Regions from separate parts of the Rhizobium sp. MHM7A genome, predicted to be linked through region 1. Evidence: predicted binding sites of a transcription regulator. Region 1 holds the regulator's gene; each other region holds the start of a gene.
What was found. The regulator PhoB, encoded in region 1, activates phosphate uptake and scavenging genes when phosphate is short. The targets are predictions, from matches to a motif close to TGTCATNNANCTGTCAT.

Region 1 (4,493 bases):
GACCGTCAACGTCACGCTGCTCGCTGATGCTAATATCGACAGCGCCAACAAGGGCCAGATCGACCTTTCGGTCGAGGAGAAGAACCGCAAGGTCAGCGACAAGCAGGTCGGCTGGATGAACGAGCTGAAGGCGAGCGGTGCGCTGACCAAGGAGTTCAACACCGGTCTCTTCGTCAATGGCAACTCCAGCCGCCCGGAGGCTGCCGGCCTCGGCGTCGCCCTCATCGGCTCGCTGTATCTGATGCTGATCGTGCTGGTTCTGTCTCTGCCGATCGGCGTGGCAGCCTCGATCTACCTCGAGGAGTTTGCGCCGAAGAACAAGCTGACGGACCTGATCGAGGTCAACATCAACAACCTCGCCGCGGTTCCGTCGATCGTCTATGGTCTGCTCGGCCTCTCCGTCTTCATCAACTTCATCGGTCTGCCGCGCTCGGCTTCACTGGTCGGCGGCCTGGTGCTGACGCTGATGACCCTGCCGACGATCATCATCGCCACCCGCGCCGCACTGCGCGCCGTGCCGCCCTCGATCCGCGCTGCAGCCCTGGGCCTCGGCGCTTCGAAGATGCAGATGGTGTTCCACCATGTCCTGCCGCTTGCCATGCCCGGCATCCTCACCGGCACGATCATCGGTCTGGCGCACGCGCTCGGTGAAACCGCGCCGCTGCTGTTGATCGGCATGGTCGCTTTCGTCGCCAATGCACCGACCACGCCGCTCGATCCCTCGACGGCGCTGCCCGTGCAGGTCTATATGTGGGCGAACGAGGCGGAACGCGCCTTCGTGGAGCGTACTTCGGGTGCCATCATCGTCCTGCTCCTGTTCCTGGTTGCCATGAACATGGGTGCCATTCTCTTGCGTCGTCGCTTCGAGCGCCGCTGGTAAACGGAGTTAAACATCATGAACATGTTGACGGAAGCTGCAGTTGAAAAGGCGCTGGATCAGAAGATGAGCAACGTCCCGTATAAGATGATCGGACAGGATGTCTCCGTATACTACGGCGAGAAGCGCGCGCTTTTCGATGTCAACCTGAACATCCGCGAAAACACCGTAACCGCCCTGATCGGTCCTTCCGGCTGCGGCAAGTCGACCTTCCTGCGAAGCCTCAACCGCATGAACGACACGATCGAGGGTTGCCGCGTCACCGGCAAGATCACGCTGGACGGCGACGACGTCTATGATCCGGATATCGACGTCGTCGAACTTCGCGCCCGCGTCGGCATGGTTTTCCAGAAGCCGAACCCGTTCCCGAAGTCGATCTACGAAAACGTCTCCTACGGCCCGCGCATCCATGGTCTCGCAAAGTCGAAGGCCGATCTCGACCAGATCGTCGAGACCAGCCTGCAGCGCGCCGGCCTCTGGAACGAGGTCAAGGACCGCGTGCACGAGTCCGGCACCGGCCTCTCGGGCGGCCAGCAGCAGCGCTTGTGCATCGCCCGCGCCGTTGCCGTCAGCCCGGAAGTCATCCTGATGGATGAGCCCTGCTCGGCGCTTGACCCGATCGCCACCGCCAAGGTCGAGGAACTGATCCACGAGCTGCGCGAGAATTACACGATCGTCATCGTCACCCACTCCATGCAGCAGGCCGCGCGCGTTTCGCAGCGCACCGCCATGTTCCACCTCGGCAACCTCGTCGAGGAGAACGACACCGACAAGATGTTCACCAATCCGGACGATCCACGTACCCAGGACTACATCATGGGTCGCTTCGGCTGATTGCGGCGATCCGAAGCCTTCCCGTTATTCGAGGACAAAGCCCAATGGCATCGACACATATTTATTCTGCCTATGATGATGATCTGAAGTTCCTGTCCAGGCGGATTTCCGAAATGGGCGGCCTGGCCGAACAGATGGTCGCGGAATCCGTCCGGGCGCTGGTCAACGGCGACACGGCGCTGGCGCAGAAGGTCATCTCCGACGATGTGATCCTTGATCACACCGAGCGCGAAATCGGCGACAAGGCGATCGTCACCATCGCCCGCCGCCAGCCGATGGCCGCAGACCTGCGCGAAATCATGGGTTCGATCCGCATCGCCGCCGATCTCGAACGCGTCGGCGACCTCGGCAAGAACACAGCCAAGCGCGTCATCGCCGTGCAGAGCACCGGCGTTCCCCGCAAGCTCGCCCGCGGTCTCGAGCACCTGTCCGAGCTGGCGCTGGTCCAGCTCAAGGAAGTGCTCGACGTCTATACGACGCGCGCCGCCGACAAGGCGACCGCCATCCGCGAACGCGATAACGAGATCGACGCGATGTACACGTCGCTGTTCCGCGAGCTGCTGACCTACATGATGGAAGATCCGCGCAACATCACGAGCTGCACGCATCTGCTCTTCTGCGCCAAGAACATCGAGCGCATCGGCGACCACGCCACCAACATCGCCGAGACTATCTACTACATGGCAACGGGCGCCCAGCCGGAAGGCGATCGCCCCAAGGATGACAGCGCCAACACTGTCGGCGCCGCGACGGAATAATCGTCACGAACCAGCGGACCGGGCCAGCCGCCCGGACCAACCACTTGCGTGCGCGCCCGTTCGGGGCGCGCAAAGAGGTCGCAGCCAATTTCTGAAGATGCGCAGGACGCCTGCTTAATCGCCCCGGTTTAAGGCTTTTGCGCGAGGAGACGGACACGCATGATCCCGAGAGTCGCAGTTGTTGAAGACGAGGAAGCCCTGAGCGTACTTCTTCGCTATAACCTGGAAGCGGAAGGCTTCGAGGTCGATACCATCCTGCGCGGCGACGAGGCCGAAATCAGGCTTCAGGAGCGCACGCCCGACCTTCTGATCCTCGACTGGATGCTGCCCGGCGTCTCCGGCATCGAACTCTGCCGGCGCCTGCGCATGCGGCCGGAAACCGAGCGGCTGCCGATCATCATGCTGACGGCGCGCGGCGAGGAGAGCGAGCGCGTGCGCGGGCTGTCCACCGGCGCCGACGATTACGTCGTGAAGCCGTTCTCGACCCCCGAACTCGTCGCCCGCGTCAAGGCGATGCTGCGCCGTGCCCGCCCTGAAGTGCTGTCGTCGGTGCTGAAATGCGGCGATATCGAGCTCGATCGCGAAACCCATCGCGTCCACCGCAAGAGCCGCGAGGTCCGCCTCGGACCGACCGAATTCCGCCTGCTGGAATTCCTGATGTCGTCGCCAGGCCGGGTCTTTTCCCGCTCGCAGCTGCTCGACGGCGTCTGGGGCCACGACATCTATGTCGACGAACGCACCGTCGACGTCCATGTCGGCCGCCTGCGCAAGGCGCTGAATTTCTCCAACATGCAGGACGTCATCCGCACCGTCCGCGGCGCCGGTTACTCGATGGAGGCCTGAGGTTGAGGAGAGTGCATGTGGCCGGCGCTCCCGCCCGTGCAGCGGTTCCCAGGCCCTTCATCGCACCGGCGCTGGGTATGAGCCAGCACGGCCTCACCTCGGTCATCCAGGCACCACCTCTCCTCCGTCATCCCAGGGCTTGACCCTGGGATCCATGCGGCTGGCGCTGCGGGAGGAACGATGGCATTCAGCTGCAGGGAAGTTATCGAAGCCGAGTGCCTGTTGTGGATCCCAGGGTCAAGCCCTGAGATGACGGAGTGTGGGTTGGCGTTCTAGCCTAACGCCCGCTGATGCAGCTTGTGAAGCGGCGCTTTTGCCGCAAATTCATCGCGCCTGCGAGGGCTGTGCGTCTCGGCGCCACCTCTCCATCGCGCCTGCAGAGCCAACCTGTCCAGGCACCATCTCCCCTCCGTCATCCCAGGGCTTGACCCTGGGATCCATGCGGCTGGCACTGTGAGAAGCGCGATAGCATCGAACTGCAGGGAAACAATTGAAGTGGTGTGCTTGGTTGTGGATCCCAGGGTCAAGCCCTGGGATGACGGAAAGTGTGGTCGGCTTTGCTGCCAAACACAAAGGTCGCTTCCCCACTCCGATCATAAAAAACGGGCCACTCGGCCCGTTTTTTTGTCCGTGGATGCAGCCCGCTCAACTTGCCCGTGCAGCCGCCCGGCGCCGTTCGTTGACCGGCTGGTAGGCAAGCTTCTGATGATAGCCGCAATAGGGTGAGTTGTCCGGGGACTCGCAGCCGCAGAAATGGAAGTCTTCCTTCAGCGGATCGCCGACCGGCCACTTGCAGGTGCGTTCAGTCAGCTCCGTCAGGCCAAGGCGGCGGGAAATCGGCACGACTACGTTGCCGGCCGGCACATATTCCATCTCCTCGACCGCATCGACCTCGATCTCTTCCTTCAGCATCGTTGCGCCCTGCTGGCGGGTAACGGTGCGGGTGGTGATCCGGGAGGCGTAGTTCGGCGCACGCGGCGCTGAAGTCTGGCGCTTCGGCGTGCGCGCCGCTGTGGCTGTGCCGCCGGCCTTGGCACGGCCGGGAAGGCTCAGCCGGTGCACCTTGCCGATGACGGCATTTCGGCTGACCCCGCCAAGCTGCGCCGCGATCTGGCTGGCACTCAGTCCTTCCGACCAAAGCTTCTTGAGTTTCTCGACCCGCTCGTCTGTCCAGTTCATGC
Region 2 (4,493 bases), on a different contig from region 1:
GCCCGCAGGTCGGGATGCGCTGCTTGCCGAAATTCGCCGTCCGCTGCTGGTCTGCGCCGACGAGAGCGTCCATCACACCGGCGATCTCGCAAGCCTTGCCGACCGCTATGACGCCATCAACATCAAGCTCGACAAGACAGGCGGCCTCACCGAGGCCTTGGCGATGAAGGCCGAAGCCGAGAGGCTCGGCTTTTCGATCATGATCGGCTGCATGGTCGGCACTTCGCTTGCCATGGCGCCGGCCGTGCTGCTCGCGCAAAATGCCGATTTCGTCGATCTTGACGGCCCTCTGCTGCTCGCGCGCGATCGCGAGCCCGGCCTGCGCTACGCCGCTTCCCTGGTCTTTCCGCCGGATAGCGCCCTTTGGGGCTGAAGGTAGTAGGCTGAGATGACGAGCCCAAGGCCGGAAAGCGCCACGAGCGCCATGACGTAATAGCTGACGAGGCCGAGCCAAGCGTAGAGATAGCCGGAAGCAATAGTCATCAAACCCATCGCCATGCCGACATAAAAGAAATAGGCGCCCTGCGCCGAGGCCTCCTGCGTCTCCTGCACCGTCGCCACGATCCGCCGCTGCACGCCGGTATGCACAAAGGCATAAGTGAAGCCGTGGAAGCATTGCAGCAGGAAGAAGCCGGCAAAGCCTGTATCCATGGGAAACAGGATCCAGCGGCAGACGCTTACTGCGCAGCCGAAGCGGATCAGCGTCCAGGCGTTGAAGCGTCGGTTGAGACGCTTCGACAGGAAGAAGACCGTCACCTCCGACGCAACGCCGGCGCTCCAGAGGAGGCCGACTTCAGTGCCGGAAAAGCCGAGCTGATGCCAGTAGATGGAGGAAAAGGCATTCAGCACCGCATGGCTTGACTGCTGAATGGCGACGCCGATCAGGAGCATCAGCAAATGTGGTTCGCGCAGACCTCGGCCAGTCGCGGCCGGAAGATCGATCGGCTGACCGCGCCGCCGCGTCGGCCCGATCCGCGGACAGAAGATCGCCATGACCACCGTCATCGTAAAGCCGAATATCATGACGACGAGCACCATCCCGCCGCCCCACCAGCCGATCAGCTGGCCGCCGAGAAGCGTCGAGATGATGAAGGCGATCGAGCCCCATACCCGCATCGAGCCATAGTCGAGTCCCCAGCGGCGAACGCCCGAAATGACGATCGATTCGACCACGGGCAGATAGGGTGCGAAGGTAGCGCCCTGCAGCGCGAAGACGATCGTCACCGGCCAGAAGCTCGTCGTCCAATAAAGCGCGATCGCCGTCAGGAGCGACAAGCCGCCCGACCAGAGCAGCACGTCGGCGCGCTCCGCCATGCGGTCAGCGATCATGGCGACGACGGGCGCGACCAGGACCCGAACCACCATCGGTATGGCAAGGATAATGCCGATTTCATGATCGCTGAAGCTGTGAGTTTCCAGCCATACGGGGAAGAACGGCAGCACGATGCCGTTGACGAGCAGCGGCGCGCAATAGGACAGCGCGCTGAGCAGCCGGAAGCGCGGCGGCGCGCCCTCACCCTGGGAATGTTGAGCGGGAATCATAGGTGGACCTGCAGGAAACTGGACGTTGTCCTAACACACCACCCCGGAAGGGACTATTGCGAGAAATAGCCGTCCGAAAACGTTTTAAGAAATAAATTGGGCCTGTCACCTCGCGGTAACGGCTAAACTGCTGGAGAGCCGCCGCGGCTGCGACGGCGCAAAAATCACGCCGCCTGCGGGGCGAGTTCCGCCTCTTCGGAACGCTCGACGGCGGCAAGCGCCGGTACGGCGCTGGTGAGTGCCCGCCAAGTGATCAGTTCGAAGGTGCCGTCCGCATGTTCGGCGACCGCCGTGCAGCTTTCCACCCAGTCGCCGGTGTTGATGTAGCGTATGCCGTCCATATCCTGGATGACGGCGTGGTGGATGTGGCCGCAGATCACGCCCTCGGCGCCGCTCTTGCGAGCCTCCTCGGCCACGACGCGCTCGAACTCGCCGATGAAATTGACCGCGTGCTTGACCTGCAGCTTTGCCCAGGCGGAAAACGACCAGTAGGGCATGCCGAGGCGGCGGCGTACGGCCGCGAGCAGGATATTGATGCGGATTGCCGTATCATAGGCCCAGTCGCCGAGATAGGCGAGCAGACGGGCGTTGCGGACGACGACATCGAACTCGTCGCCGTGCAGGATCAGGTATTTCTTGCCGTCCGCACCGTCATGCATCATGCGCTCGACGACCTCGATGCCGCCGAAATGCATGCCCGGAAAGTCGCGCAGAAATTCGTCGTGATTGCCTGGAATATAGACGACGCGGGTGCCCTTGCGCGCCTTGCGCAACAGCTTCTGGACGACGTCGTTGCAGACCTGCGGCCAGTACCAGCTGCGTTTCAGCCGCCATCCGTCGACGATGTCGCCGACGAGGACGATCGTATCTGCCTCGTGGTAGCGCAGGAAATCCAGCAGAAAATCGGCCTTCGCGGCCTTCGAGCCGAGATGGACATCGGAAATGAAGAGCGTGCGGAAATGTCTGGGTTCCATCATGTCTATCACGAGCTGCCGCTCATGCCCCATCTTTCATCTAGCCTTCCAAAACCAGACTCGTGTTTCAGGAAGATGACAAGGTGGGGAAAAGCCTCGCAAAGCCGTTCATTGCGCGAGCGCTATCGTCCGCCGGCAATGTTGCCCTGTTCATCCGGCACGTTCATGATGATGGCGATTCCACATTCGACACTGCGGGTTGGCTGATGCGTCTCTTCCTTGTTCGTCACGGCGAATCCCTTGGCAACATCAACGAGCAGGCCTACCGCCAATTCGGCGATCACAATGTGCCGCTGACGCAGTGGGGCTACCGGCAGGCGTCAGAGGCTGGCAGTGCGATTGCTTCCTTCCTGAGAGCATTGCCGAGCGCACGTCGAGGCAAGCTCCACATCTGGTATTCCCCGTTTTTAAGGACACGCCAGAGCAAGGATGCGCTGCTCGAAGCCCTGCCGGAAAGCTTTGTCGGCGACATCAGGGAAGATTATCTCCTCCGCGAGCAGGATTTCGGTCTCTTTACCGAGATCTATGATCACGCGGAGCGGAAGCAGAAATTCCCCGAGGAATTCGAAAAATGGGCAAGACTGCGCAATAACAGCGGGAAATTCTACGCGCGGCCGCCGGACGGCGAAAGCCGGGCGGACGTGGCGCAGCGGGTACGTCTCTTTCTCCAGACGGTCATGCGCGACGCCGAACATGACGACCACAACGTAGCGATCGTCGGCCATGGCGTCACCAACCGCGCGGTGGAAATGAATTTTCTCCACCATTCGGTCGACTGGTTCGAGCGCTCCGACAATCCCGGAAACGCCGACGTCACGCTGATCGAGGGAACCCGCTCCCACGGCTACCAATCAATCCTGCTGCACCAGGCCTGCGACCGGGAGCCGGGACAGGAGAGCGAATTGCGCGATGCCTATGGCGCTGATGTGACGATAACGCCGAAGGGCGGTGGATAAACCCCTCCCCAACGAGGCCGCACCGTCCTTCTCCAATTCATCGTTTCATCCGCGAAAACGTCCATGTCCGCCACGGTCAGCGCCAACTCAACCCCTCCCGCCCTACTTCATCTTCACGCAGCCTGCTCCGCCGCCATCGGCTTCACATTCTGGTTCATCCGGAACAGATTGTTCGGATCGTAGCGCAGCTTGATTTCGGAAAGACGCGCATAATTGGCCCCGTAAGCCATTTCGACCCGGTCGACCTCGTCTTCGGGCATGAAGTTGATATAGGCGGTGCCCACAGCATGCGGCTTGGTGGCTTCGAAGAGTTCACGCGCCCAGCCAATGCAGCCTGCGTCCATCCCGGTTTCCCGCCAGCGCGCGTGCACATTCATGACGAAATGCGAGCTGCGCTGCGGAAATGCGGTGGCTTCGGTCGGCACACGGCCGGCGGCCCCACCGACATGGCCGATGAATATTTCGCATTCGGGTCCTGGCAGTCCGCGCGCGGCGTCCAGAAGCAAGCCGATCGCCGCATCCGAAAGCGACGCGAAGTCCTGGCTCTTCCAGTAGTTGCGCGCCCCTGGTGTCAGCAGCGGATCGAATGCCTGCTGCCAGCCAATAAACGGCATTGGGCCGACGATGTCGGCAATCGGCTTTCCGATCCCACGCAATCTAGCCGCAGCCTTTTCGCCGGCCGCAACGTTTCCGCAATAGCACATGGCGAGCACCACGACCTCCTTGCCGTGCCACTCGGCCGGCAGGAACGGCAGCGGCGGCGCCTGGCGCATCACCACCCAGCAGGTCAGTTCGTCCGGTGCCGCTTCCAGCGCCTGGCGATACTCGCGAAGCACTCTCTCCGCGTCGGCGAAGGGATGTACCACCAATCCGGCGAAAACTTCAGGATGGAGCGGGTTGAGCTGGAATTCGAAGGAGGTGACGACGCCGAAATTGCCGCCGCCGCCGCGCAGTGCCCAGAACAGATCCGGCCTTTCCGTCTCGCTCGCCTTGACCAGCTCGCCATCGGCGGTCACCACAT
Region 3 (4,493 bases), on a different contig from region 1:
TTGTCGGCGATGAGGATCTGGGCCCAGTTGAATTCTGCTGAGGGATTGCCGGCCTCGGCAGCCTTGCGCATATAATCGTCGGCCTTAGCCTTGTCGCGCGTCACACCGTGGCCTTCCATCAGCATCAGCGCATATTTGAACATCGCCGCAGGATCGCCGCCTTCGGCCGCCTTGCCGTACCAGAAGGCTGCATTCTTCATGTCCTTCTTGACGCCGAGGCCTTGCGAGAGGATTTCGCCGATAAGCGTCTGCGCCGCGGGGTCGCCGAGCTGGGCGCGCGGCAGGGCCTTGTCCATTGCCGTCAAGTAGTAGCCGCGCTGAAAGGCGCCGTAAGCCTCATCGATCGGACCTTTGTAGTCCTTCTCCGGCGGAAGCTCGGGCAGCTTCGCGCCCATGCGGTCGAAAACGCCGACGCCGTGCGAGGGCTTCACGTCCTCGCCGGTGAGCCGGTCCGTGCGGAAGCTTGAAGCCGGCGCAGTGCTCGGCTGGCTGATGACGCTGTCGGGTGCCTGCGCCAGGGCGATATTAGACCCGCCCGCGGTGAGGGCGACCATGCTGGAGAGCAGATATTTCAAAAGGCGGGCGGGCGGGATCGGCATGAGCGGGATTTCAATCCTCAAACCGTGGCGCTTTTTCGTCAAGCAGAGCGTTGATCTCGGCAACGATGGACGGCGCCCGTGCGGGCTCTCCGAACACCGCCAGCCGGAGCGCCACGAACTCTGCTCCGGTCTCGGCGACGGCAAGAGCCGACGCCGGATCGGTGCCGCCCATGACAATGCAGGGGATCTCTATCATCGAGGCCCACCATTCGCCGAGCGCGAGGTTCTTGGGATGCGCCTCAGGCTTGATGTCCCCGTCGAGTTTGCCGAAGAAGATATAATCCGGCCTGACCTCGCCGATCTCCAGCGCCGTGTGCCGGTCGCTCGCGTTGCCGCCGCCGACGATTAGCTTTGGTGCGTGTTTGTCGATCGCCTCCGACAGCGCCTGCGCGTTACCCGCAAGATGCAGGCCATCGGCCTTTGCCCGTCCCGCCACGCGGCTATCGCCTGCAATCAGCGCGGCGGCTCCGGCATCCTGGATTACCGGCACCAGCTTCTCGGCGTGTTTCTGGAAAGTGCCGTCGTCGAGCCCGTATTGCGGCACGATGACCGAGGCGACATCGCCGCCCTTCAGCGCGTCGGCGACGATCCTTGCCTGCTCATCGGCGTCGGCGATATCAGGGGCGATGAGGACCAGGCGGCAGCGATTTTCGGGTTCGGTCATGAGGTCTTTCCGTTTCCTGCGAATTCCCTTCTCGAAAGGACGGATCCGCACTCGTTTTGTGTGAGTAGTTCCGTTAGAGGAGGCTTGCAAGAGGAGGACGTCGAAAGCATGCCGCAGGACTTGTCATTCTACTACGCCGCCGTGCCCGCAGTTCTGCTAGTCGGACTTGCAAAAGGCGGCATGGGCGATGCTTTGTCGCTGATCGGCCTACCCTTTCTTGCCCTCGTGGTCTCGCCGCTCGAGGCGGCGGCGATCCTGCTGCCGATCCTGGTCTTCATGGACATGATCTCGCTTGTCATCTGGCGCAGGTACGGCGATTGGGCAACGCTGAAGATCATGCTGCCGGGTGCAATTTTAGGCATTGCCCTCGGCTGGGCGACTTCCGCGCTCGTACCCGGTAACGTGCTGCGTGTCGTCATCGGCGCGGTGACGATCCTCTTCTGTCTACGTTATTTCTGGAATAATTTCGGCCCCAGCGCCGGCAAGACGATCCCGCCGCGCGGCCAGCGGCCGGTGGCCGCCGGTCTCTGGGGAACGTTTTCCGGATATGGCAGCTTCGTCGCCCATGCCGGCGGCGCGCCGTTTCAGATCTATGCCCTGCCGCTCAAGCTGGAGCCGCGCGAATATACCGGCACCAGCGTGCGCTTCTTCGCGATCCTCAACGCCATCAAGCTGATCCCCTATTTCGCGCTCGGCCAGCTCGACACACAGAACCTTGCGACCTCCGCCACGCTCCTGCCTGTCGCGCCGCTCGCGACCCTTGCCGGCGCCTGGTGCGTGCGCCGCATGAAGCCTCAGATTTTCTACCCTTTCATGTATGCGATGGCACTGATCGCGGCCTTGCTGATCATGCGCGAGGGCCTTGGCGGGTAATGGCCGCAGCACGCTGCAATGCACAATTTTCTTGCTGCGCCGTGCGGTTTGACGTAGCGTTCCTGCATGTCGAACACGGACCCTTTCTCTGCGATTGCCGATCCTAACCGGCGCTTTCTGCTGGAGGAATTGCGGCGCGCGCCGCGCACGGTCAATGAGCTTGCCGAGGGCCTGCCGATCAGCCGACCCGCTGTCTCGCAACATCTGAAGGCGCTGCTGGACAGCAACCTCGTCTCCGTAACCTCGGAAGGTACGAAACGCATCTATGCGGTCAACAACCGCGGCTTTGACAAGCTCAATCTATGGCTAGATCAGTTCTGGGCCTGACCGCGCCCTTCCCCCGGCGCAATCATTGTAACGCCATTTGCTGCAAGCAGACGCAAAAGCGCCAGCCGCGACGTCACAAGCATCGGGCTGGCGCAATTCTGGTGTGATCACCGGTTCTTGCAAATTTTTGGCGGAATGGATGGATTTACCTCTTGCGCAAGATCGCCCGGCGACCCTTGGGAAGATCAATGGACGGATGACTTGAGACGCTGAATCTCGTCCTTGATGCGCAGCTTGCGGCGCTTGCATTCGGCAATTTCTGTATCGGAGATAGAGGGAGCTGTTCTAAGTGCATGCAACTCCTCCTCGAGAGCAACATGCTTTTTCTGGAGTGATTCAAGATGAGCTTCAACTGTCATTTGACCCTTCCTTCCTCTTACCCTCCCCAACCGTCTTCGTCGGGGATCAAGGTGTCAACGCGCGGACTGTGACATATTTTTGAAGGCTTGTCGAAGGCCAAAAGATGAAGATGAGATGGCAAATTCATGATCAAGACTAACTAGCCGTTACCCGTATTTGGTGATAGGAGCTTGCGGAAATCATCGGCAGATCGGACAAGGTCCGAGGACGATAACGGGGAATGCATATGGCCGATCAGGAACAGGCGGAAATCAGGCTCATGGTGGCGCGCCTGCGCCAGGAGCACGAGGATTTCGATGCCGCGATCAATGCCATGATTGAGACCGGGTGCGACGCTCTGCGAATCCAGCGCATGAAAAAGAAGAAGCTCGTCATCAAGGACAAGCTCTCCAAGCTGGAAGATCAGATCGTTCCCGACATCATTGCCTGAAAGGAGCGGCCGCGCGATGACAGACAGACCCCCCGTCGCCATCATCATGGGCAGCCAATCCGATTGGGAGACCATGAAGAACGCTGCCGACACGCTGGAATCGCTGGAGATTGCTTACGATGCGCGCATTATCTCGGCGCATCGCACGCCCGACCGGCTGGTCAACTTCGCCAAGGGTGCACGGGCTGAAGGGTTCAAGGTGATTATTGCCGGCGCCGGCGGCGCGGCCCACCTGCCGGGCATGGCCGCATCGATGACGCCGCTGCCGGTCTTCGGCGTGCCGGTCCAGTCTAAAGCTCTCTCCGGGCAGGACAGCCTTCTTTCCATCGTCCAGATGCCGGCCGGCATTCCGGTTGGGACGCTCGCCATCGGCAAGGCGGGCGCGATCAACGCCGCTCTTCTAGCCGCCGCCGTGCTTGCCCTTTCCGACGAAGAGATCGCCGATAGGCTGGACGAATGGCGCGAGCGCCAGAGTGCTGCCGTTGCCGAATACCCGATGGACGACCTATGACGGCAGGAACGATCGGCATCATCGGCGGCGGCCAGCTCGGCCGCATGCTGGCCATTGCCGCCGCCAGATTGAATTTCCGCACTATCATCCTCGAGCCGCAGCCGGACTGCCCGGCTGCCCAGCTTGCCAACCGGCAGATCGTTGCCGCCTATGACGATCCGGCCGCCTTGGCCGAACTCGCCGCCGCCTGCGACGTCGTCACCTACGAATTCGAGAATGTGCCCGTCGCGGCCGCCGAGAGGCTCTCGGCAAGCATCGCCGTCTACCCGCCGCCGAAGGCGCTTGAGGCAGCACAGGACCGGCTGGTTGAAAAACGCTTCCTCAACGGCTGCGGCATATCAACCGCCCGCTTTCATGCGATTGACAGCCAGGCCGATCTGGAGGCCGCCCTTGAGGATTTCGGCGGCCGGGGCGTTTTGAAGACCCGCCGCCTCGGTTATGACGGCAAGGGGCAGAAGGTATTCCGCTCCGCGGCAGACGATCCTGACGGCGCATATGCCGCGCTCGGGGCCGTGCCGCTGATCCTCGAAAGCTTTATCGCCTTCGAGCGCGAAGTCTCGATCATCGCTGCACGCGCCACGGACGGCGCGATCGTCTGCTTCGATCCTGCCGAAAACATCCACCGGAACGGCATTCTTCACACCTCGACCGTTCCAGCCGCAATCTCGGCGGCGACGGCGGAGGCCGCTCATCGATCGGCCGAAAAGATCCTCGCCGCATTGAACTATG
Region 4 (4,493 bases), on a different contig from region 1:
AGATCCTCGCTTTCTACATAGCAAACTTCACCATGAAAGATCTGCATGACAAGATCACTGCCGACGACATCGCTGCCGGTATATGGGGCGGCGGAATCGCGCTCGTCGTCGGTATTCTCAACGCCGCCTGCATGACCTATTGAGGGAGGGAAAGATGCGCAGACGCATGAGCGGGCACAGGCGACCTTTCCTGGCCCTTGGCACCATCGCTGCCTCAACCCTGGCGCTGTCCGGCTGCGGCGAGGAAGCTCCTTCGGATATAATGTTCACTTCCGTCGACCAATGCGTGGCCGCTGGCATGGATCGGCAGGTCTGCCAGACCGGCTATCAGGATGCCATGCGCGCCCATCTCGCCGCAGCGCCGCGTTTCAATGGCATGGCCGCCTGCGAGGCCGAATACGGCAAGGGCCAGTGCACCGAACAGCCGGCCAACACTGTCACCAACAATGGCGGCGGAGGCGGCAACTTCTTCGTGCCGTTCCTGGCAGGCTACGTGCTGTCTTCGGCACTCAACAATATCGGCGACTATTACGACTATCGCCGGCGCCAGGAGGCGAGTGGTTCCTATTACGGCTCGACGCCTATCTATCGCAACCGCTCGGGGCAGACGGTCACAACCACCGTTCGTTCGGGCAGCGACAGCGTGACGGTGCCCTCGCGCCAGAGTGTCAAGCCGGTCAACGTCAATACCCGCACCGTTGCCCGGCAAGGCTTCGGCGGCCGTTCGTCCTTCAGTTTCGGCGGCTGACATGAATCGCATCACCCTTCCGGCGCGTCCTGACTGGCGTGACAAGGCGCGGGCCGTCGGCTTCGGATTTCACGTCATGTATGGTGAGCCCTATTGGCTCGATGATGCCGCTTATACGTTCACGCTCGATGAGATCGAGATGCAGATCGAGGAGCCGAGCCAGGAACTGCATGATATGTGCATGGATCTGGTCGGCGAGATCGTCAGCAGCGAAGAGTCGCTCGACAGGCTGGCCATTCCGGAGGATCTGCGCGATGTGGTGCAGCGATCTTGGCAGCGCCGCGACCGGCACCTCTATGGCCGTTTTGATCTTGCTTATGACGGCAACGGCCCGGCCAAGTTGCTCGAATACAACGCCGATACCCCCACCTCGGTATTCGAGACGGCCTATTTCCAGTTCAACTGGCTGACCGATCAGGTTGCTTTGGGTGTTCTGCCCAAAGATGCGGACCAGTATAATTTCCTGCAGGAAAGCCTTGTCGAGGCGTTCGACCAATTTCCCAAGGAGTCAATCTTCCACTTCGCCGCGATAACCGACAATGAGGAGGATCGAGGCACGACGGTCTACCTCATGGATTGTGCGGTGCAGGCGGGCCATCGCGTCGAGCTTCTGGACATTCGGGAGATCGGCATCGATGCGCAGGGTCGCTACACCGACCTCAAGGATCGGGTGATCGACCGTTGCTTCAAGCTGTACCCATGGGAATTCATGCTGCGCGAGCCCTTCGCTCGCGAACTGGCGCGCTCCGGCGATGTTTTCGTTGAGCCCGCCTGGAAGTCCGTGCTCTCCAACAAAGGGCTTCTGCCGCTGCTCTGGCGGCGCCACCCCAATCACCCGAACCTGCTGCCGAGTTATTTCCACGATGACCCGGCCGCTTCGACCCTGACCGACTACGTGCGCAAACCACTCTTGTCGAGAGAAGGCGAGAACGTGACGATATTTCGAGAGGGGAGGGAGCTGATTTCCGCGCCCGGCGATTATGGCGACGAAGGGTTCATCGTTCAGGCCTATGCACCGCTTTTCGAAAGCGACAGCGGTTTTGCCGTGCTTGGCAGCTGGATCGCCGGCGACCGTGCCTGCGGCCTTGCCGTCCGCGAGGACCGCTCGCGTATAACCGCAAATCTATCGCGTTTCGTGCCGCACGTCATAGTCGGGTAAATGGATCGGCGAAGCAGTCGTCCGTCTCCCATGGTCTCAAACGCGAGGCCGTTTTTGAGCGTCGGACACCGGCAGGATTTTGGACTGCTTTGCCTGCCCTTGTCGTCGGGGAGGCCACAGTCGTTCCGCTTCATAAAACTGTCACCGAACCTTGGCATAGCTCTATCGATTTCCGATATCGCTATCCGAGGGGGATTGATGCAGGACGGAATCTATCGCGTGCTCTTTCTATCACGGCGCAATTCCGCACGTAGCGTGATGGCTGAAGCAATCCTGAACAAGATCGGCAAGGGACGATTCAAAGCCTTCAGCGCTGCTGTCGATCCGGCGCCGGTGATCGAGCCCACCGTCCTGCAGCTGCTTCGGAACGAAGACTACCCGATTGAAGACATCAAGCCTCGGCATTTCCGGGATTTTGCGGATGCTGGGGCGACCGACCTGGATTTTGTCTTCACCCTCAGTGATACCGCCGCCGGCGAAGCGCTTCCGGAATGGCCGGGCCTGCCGATCACCGGGCATTGGCGCTGTCCTGACCCGATCCTTGTCGAAGACGAGGCTTGGCAACGCAAGCAGGCCTTTATGCAGGTCCTGACCGGGTTGGAGAGGCGCCTGAACATCTTTATCAACCTGCCATTTGCTTCGTTGGATCGGATGAGCCTGCAGCACCACATCAAGGACATTGGTGACGCGGAGAAGGCTTAGGGCTCTGACGCTGGAATAGTTAGCGACGTTCAGAGAACAGGCAACCTGGCCAGCTACAGGGTGGTTCGTGTGGCTGCATCGAGCGCCGTTTCCTGACAATGGGCAAGCAGATCCCCGTCCACCGTGATCATCTTCCGGCTTGCATTTCGGAGGCGGAAAGTTGGTTGGAGTTGGCCTTTTGCAGAGAATGACGCTCCAGAGACAGCTTCACCCACCTCATGCCGACGGTCACTCGTTCATCATCCGGTTGTGATCTTACAAAGATAAAGCCGCTGTCGGAATTGTTCCAAGAAACAACAAAGGAGAAGCACCATGGCTAATATCGACACCAGCAAATTGTCCTGGGACGAATGGGACGAACTGCAAAACCCACCGCCGGCCGAAACCGATTTCGACCGCGTCGTCGAATCGGCTGTTTCACGCCGCGGTTTCCTCGGTGGCATCCTAGCCGTCGGTTCAGCTGCCGCCGCAATGGGGACGCTCGGCAATCTGATGTCCTCCACCTCGGCGCAGGCGCAGGACACCGATTCGCGCTTCGCGTTCAAGCCGATCCCTGTCTTCACCGACAACACCGTGCATGTCCCGGAAGGTTATGCCTGGAAGCCGCTCGCGAAGTGGGGCCAGCCGCTGTTTTCCAATATCCCGGATCTCGATCTTGCCAACGGCGTAAGCGTCGAAAACTCCGACAAGGTCTTCGGCGAGAACACCGACGGCATGGAACTGTTCGTGATCGGCGACCGTCAGGTCATCGCCGTCAACCATGAATATGTAAACAACGAAATCAATCTTCCGCACAATGAAAAGGGCATGCCGAAGAGCGCCGACGATGTGAAGATCCTACAGAACCTGCAGGGTGTCACCGTCATGGAAGTCGCCGAAGGCGAAAAGGGCTGGGAAATCGTGGTCGACAGCCCGTTCAATCGCCGCATCACCCATCTGACCCCGATGAAGATCTCCGGTCCGGCCGCCGGTTCCGATCTTATCAAGACCGAAGCCGATCCGAACGGCACCGACTGTCTTGGGACCTTCAACAACTGCGGCGCCGGCAAGACGCCGTGGGGCACCTATCTCACCTGCGAGGAAAACTTCAACGGATATTTTGGCTCGTCCGATCCGAACTTTGCCATGCCCGACGACTTCAAGCGCTACGGCATCGCAGCCGAAACCCGGTATGGCTATGAGGTCTTCGATCCCCGTTTTGACGTGTCGAAAAACCCGAACGAACCCCGGCGCGCCGGTTATGTCGTGGAAATAGATCCGTCCAATGCCACGTCCACCCCGATCAAGCGCACCGCGCTCGGCCGCATCAAGCACGAGAACGCCGCTGTCGTGATTGCCCGCAATGGTCGCGTGGTCGTCTACATGGGTGACGACGAACGTGGCGAGTTCCTCTACAAATACGTTTCGAACGGCATCTACGTGCCGGGCGTCGACACCTCCAAACTGCTCGACGAAGGCACGCTCTACGTCGCCAAGTTTGTTGATGACGGCAATGGTGAGTGGCTGGCGCTGACGCCGGAAACGACCGGCATGAAGATGGACGAGATCCACGTCTTCACCCGCCAGGCCGCCTCCAAGGTCGGTGCCACGACCATGGACCGTCCGGAGTGGGTCGCCATCAACCCGGTCGCCATCGAGGCCTATTGCGCGCTGACCAACAACACCAATCGTGGCGTGAAGAAGAATGCCGGCGGCGACGAAATGCCGGTCGGCGGTGCCAATCCCCGCGAGAAAAACGCCTACGGCCAGATCGTGCGCTGGTATCCGGAAAATGAGGACCATGCCAGCGGCAAGTTCAAGTGGGATCTGTTCGTCATGGCCGGCAATCCCGACGTTCACAAGGATGCCTATGCCGGCTCGTCCAACATCAACTCCGGCAACATG

Region 2: the regulator PhoB is predicted to act here: its motif matches at 2,581-2,597, upstream of FFR93_RS26310 (UDP-2,3-diacylglucosamine diphosphatase).
Region 3: the regulator PhoB is predicted to act here: its motif matches at 2,927-2,943, upstream of FFR93_RS22690 (DUF465 domain-containing protein).
Region 4: the regulator PhoB is predicted to act here: its motif matches at 2,797-2,813, upstream of FFR93_RS38045 (PhoX family phosphatase).

Annotation. Positions count from the first base shown of each region.
Region 1 covers NZ_VCHT01000010.1:64,323-68,815, forward strand. The annotation lists gene pstA (phosphate ABC transporter permease PstA) at 1-880, shown strand, start outside; gene pstB (phosphate ABC transporter ATP-binding protein PstB) at 896-1,711, shown strand; gene phoU (phosphate signaling complex protein PhoU) at 1,756-2,469, shown strand; gene phoB (phosphate regulon transcriptional regulator PhoB) at 2,629-3,312, shown strand; gene FFR93_RS27055 (GcrA family cell cycle regulator) at 3,958-4,491, opposite strand.
Region 2 covers NZ_VCHT01000009.1:212,895-217,387, forward strand. The annotation lists gene dgcA (N-acetyl-D-Glu racemase DgcA) at 1-373, shown strand, start outside; gene FFR93_RS26305 (MFS transporter) at 325-1,542, opposite strand; gene FFR93_RS26310 (UDP-2,3-diacylglucosamine diphosphatase) at 1,707-2,549, opposite strand; gene FFR93_RS26315 (phosphoglycerate mutase family protein) at 2,723-3,472, shown strand; gene FFR93_RS26320 (FAD-binding oxidoreductase) at 3,586-4,493, opposite strand, start outside.
Region 3 covers NZ_VCHT01000007.1:145,360-149,852, forward strand. The annotation lists gene FFR93_RS22670 (tetratricopeptide repeat protein) at 1-599, opposite strand, end outside; gene FFR93_RS22675 (thiamine phosphate synthase) at 610-1,263, opposite strand; gene FFR93_RS22680 (sulfite exporter TauE/SafE family protein) at 1,372-2,136, shown strand; gene FFR93_RS22685 (metalloregulator ArsR/SmtB family transcription factor) at 2,203-2,463, shown strand; gene FFR93_RS22690 (DUF465 domain-containing protein) at 2,649-2,822, opposite strand; gene FFR93_RS22695 (DUF465 domain-containing protein) at 3,050-3,253, shown strand; gene purE (5-(carboxyamino)imidazole ribonucleotide mutase) at 3,270-3,764, shown strand; gene FFR93_RS22705 (5-(carboxyamino)imidazole ribonucleotide synthase) at 3,761-4,493, shown strand, end outside.
Region 4 covers NZ_VCHT01000026.1:34,132-38,624, forward strand. The annotation lists gene FFR93_RS38025 (DUF350 domain-containing protein) at 1-143, shown strand, start outside; gene FFR93_RS38030 (DUF1190 domain-containing protein) at 155-748, shown strand; gene FFR93_RS38035 (glutathionylspermidine synthase family protein) at 750-1,907, shown strand; gene FFR93_RS38040 (protein tyrosine phosphatase) at 2,106-2,609, shown strand; gene FFR93_RS38045 (PhoX family phosphatase) at 2,922-4,493, shown strand, end outside.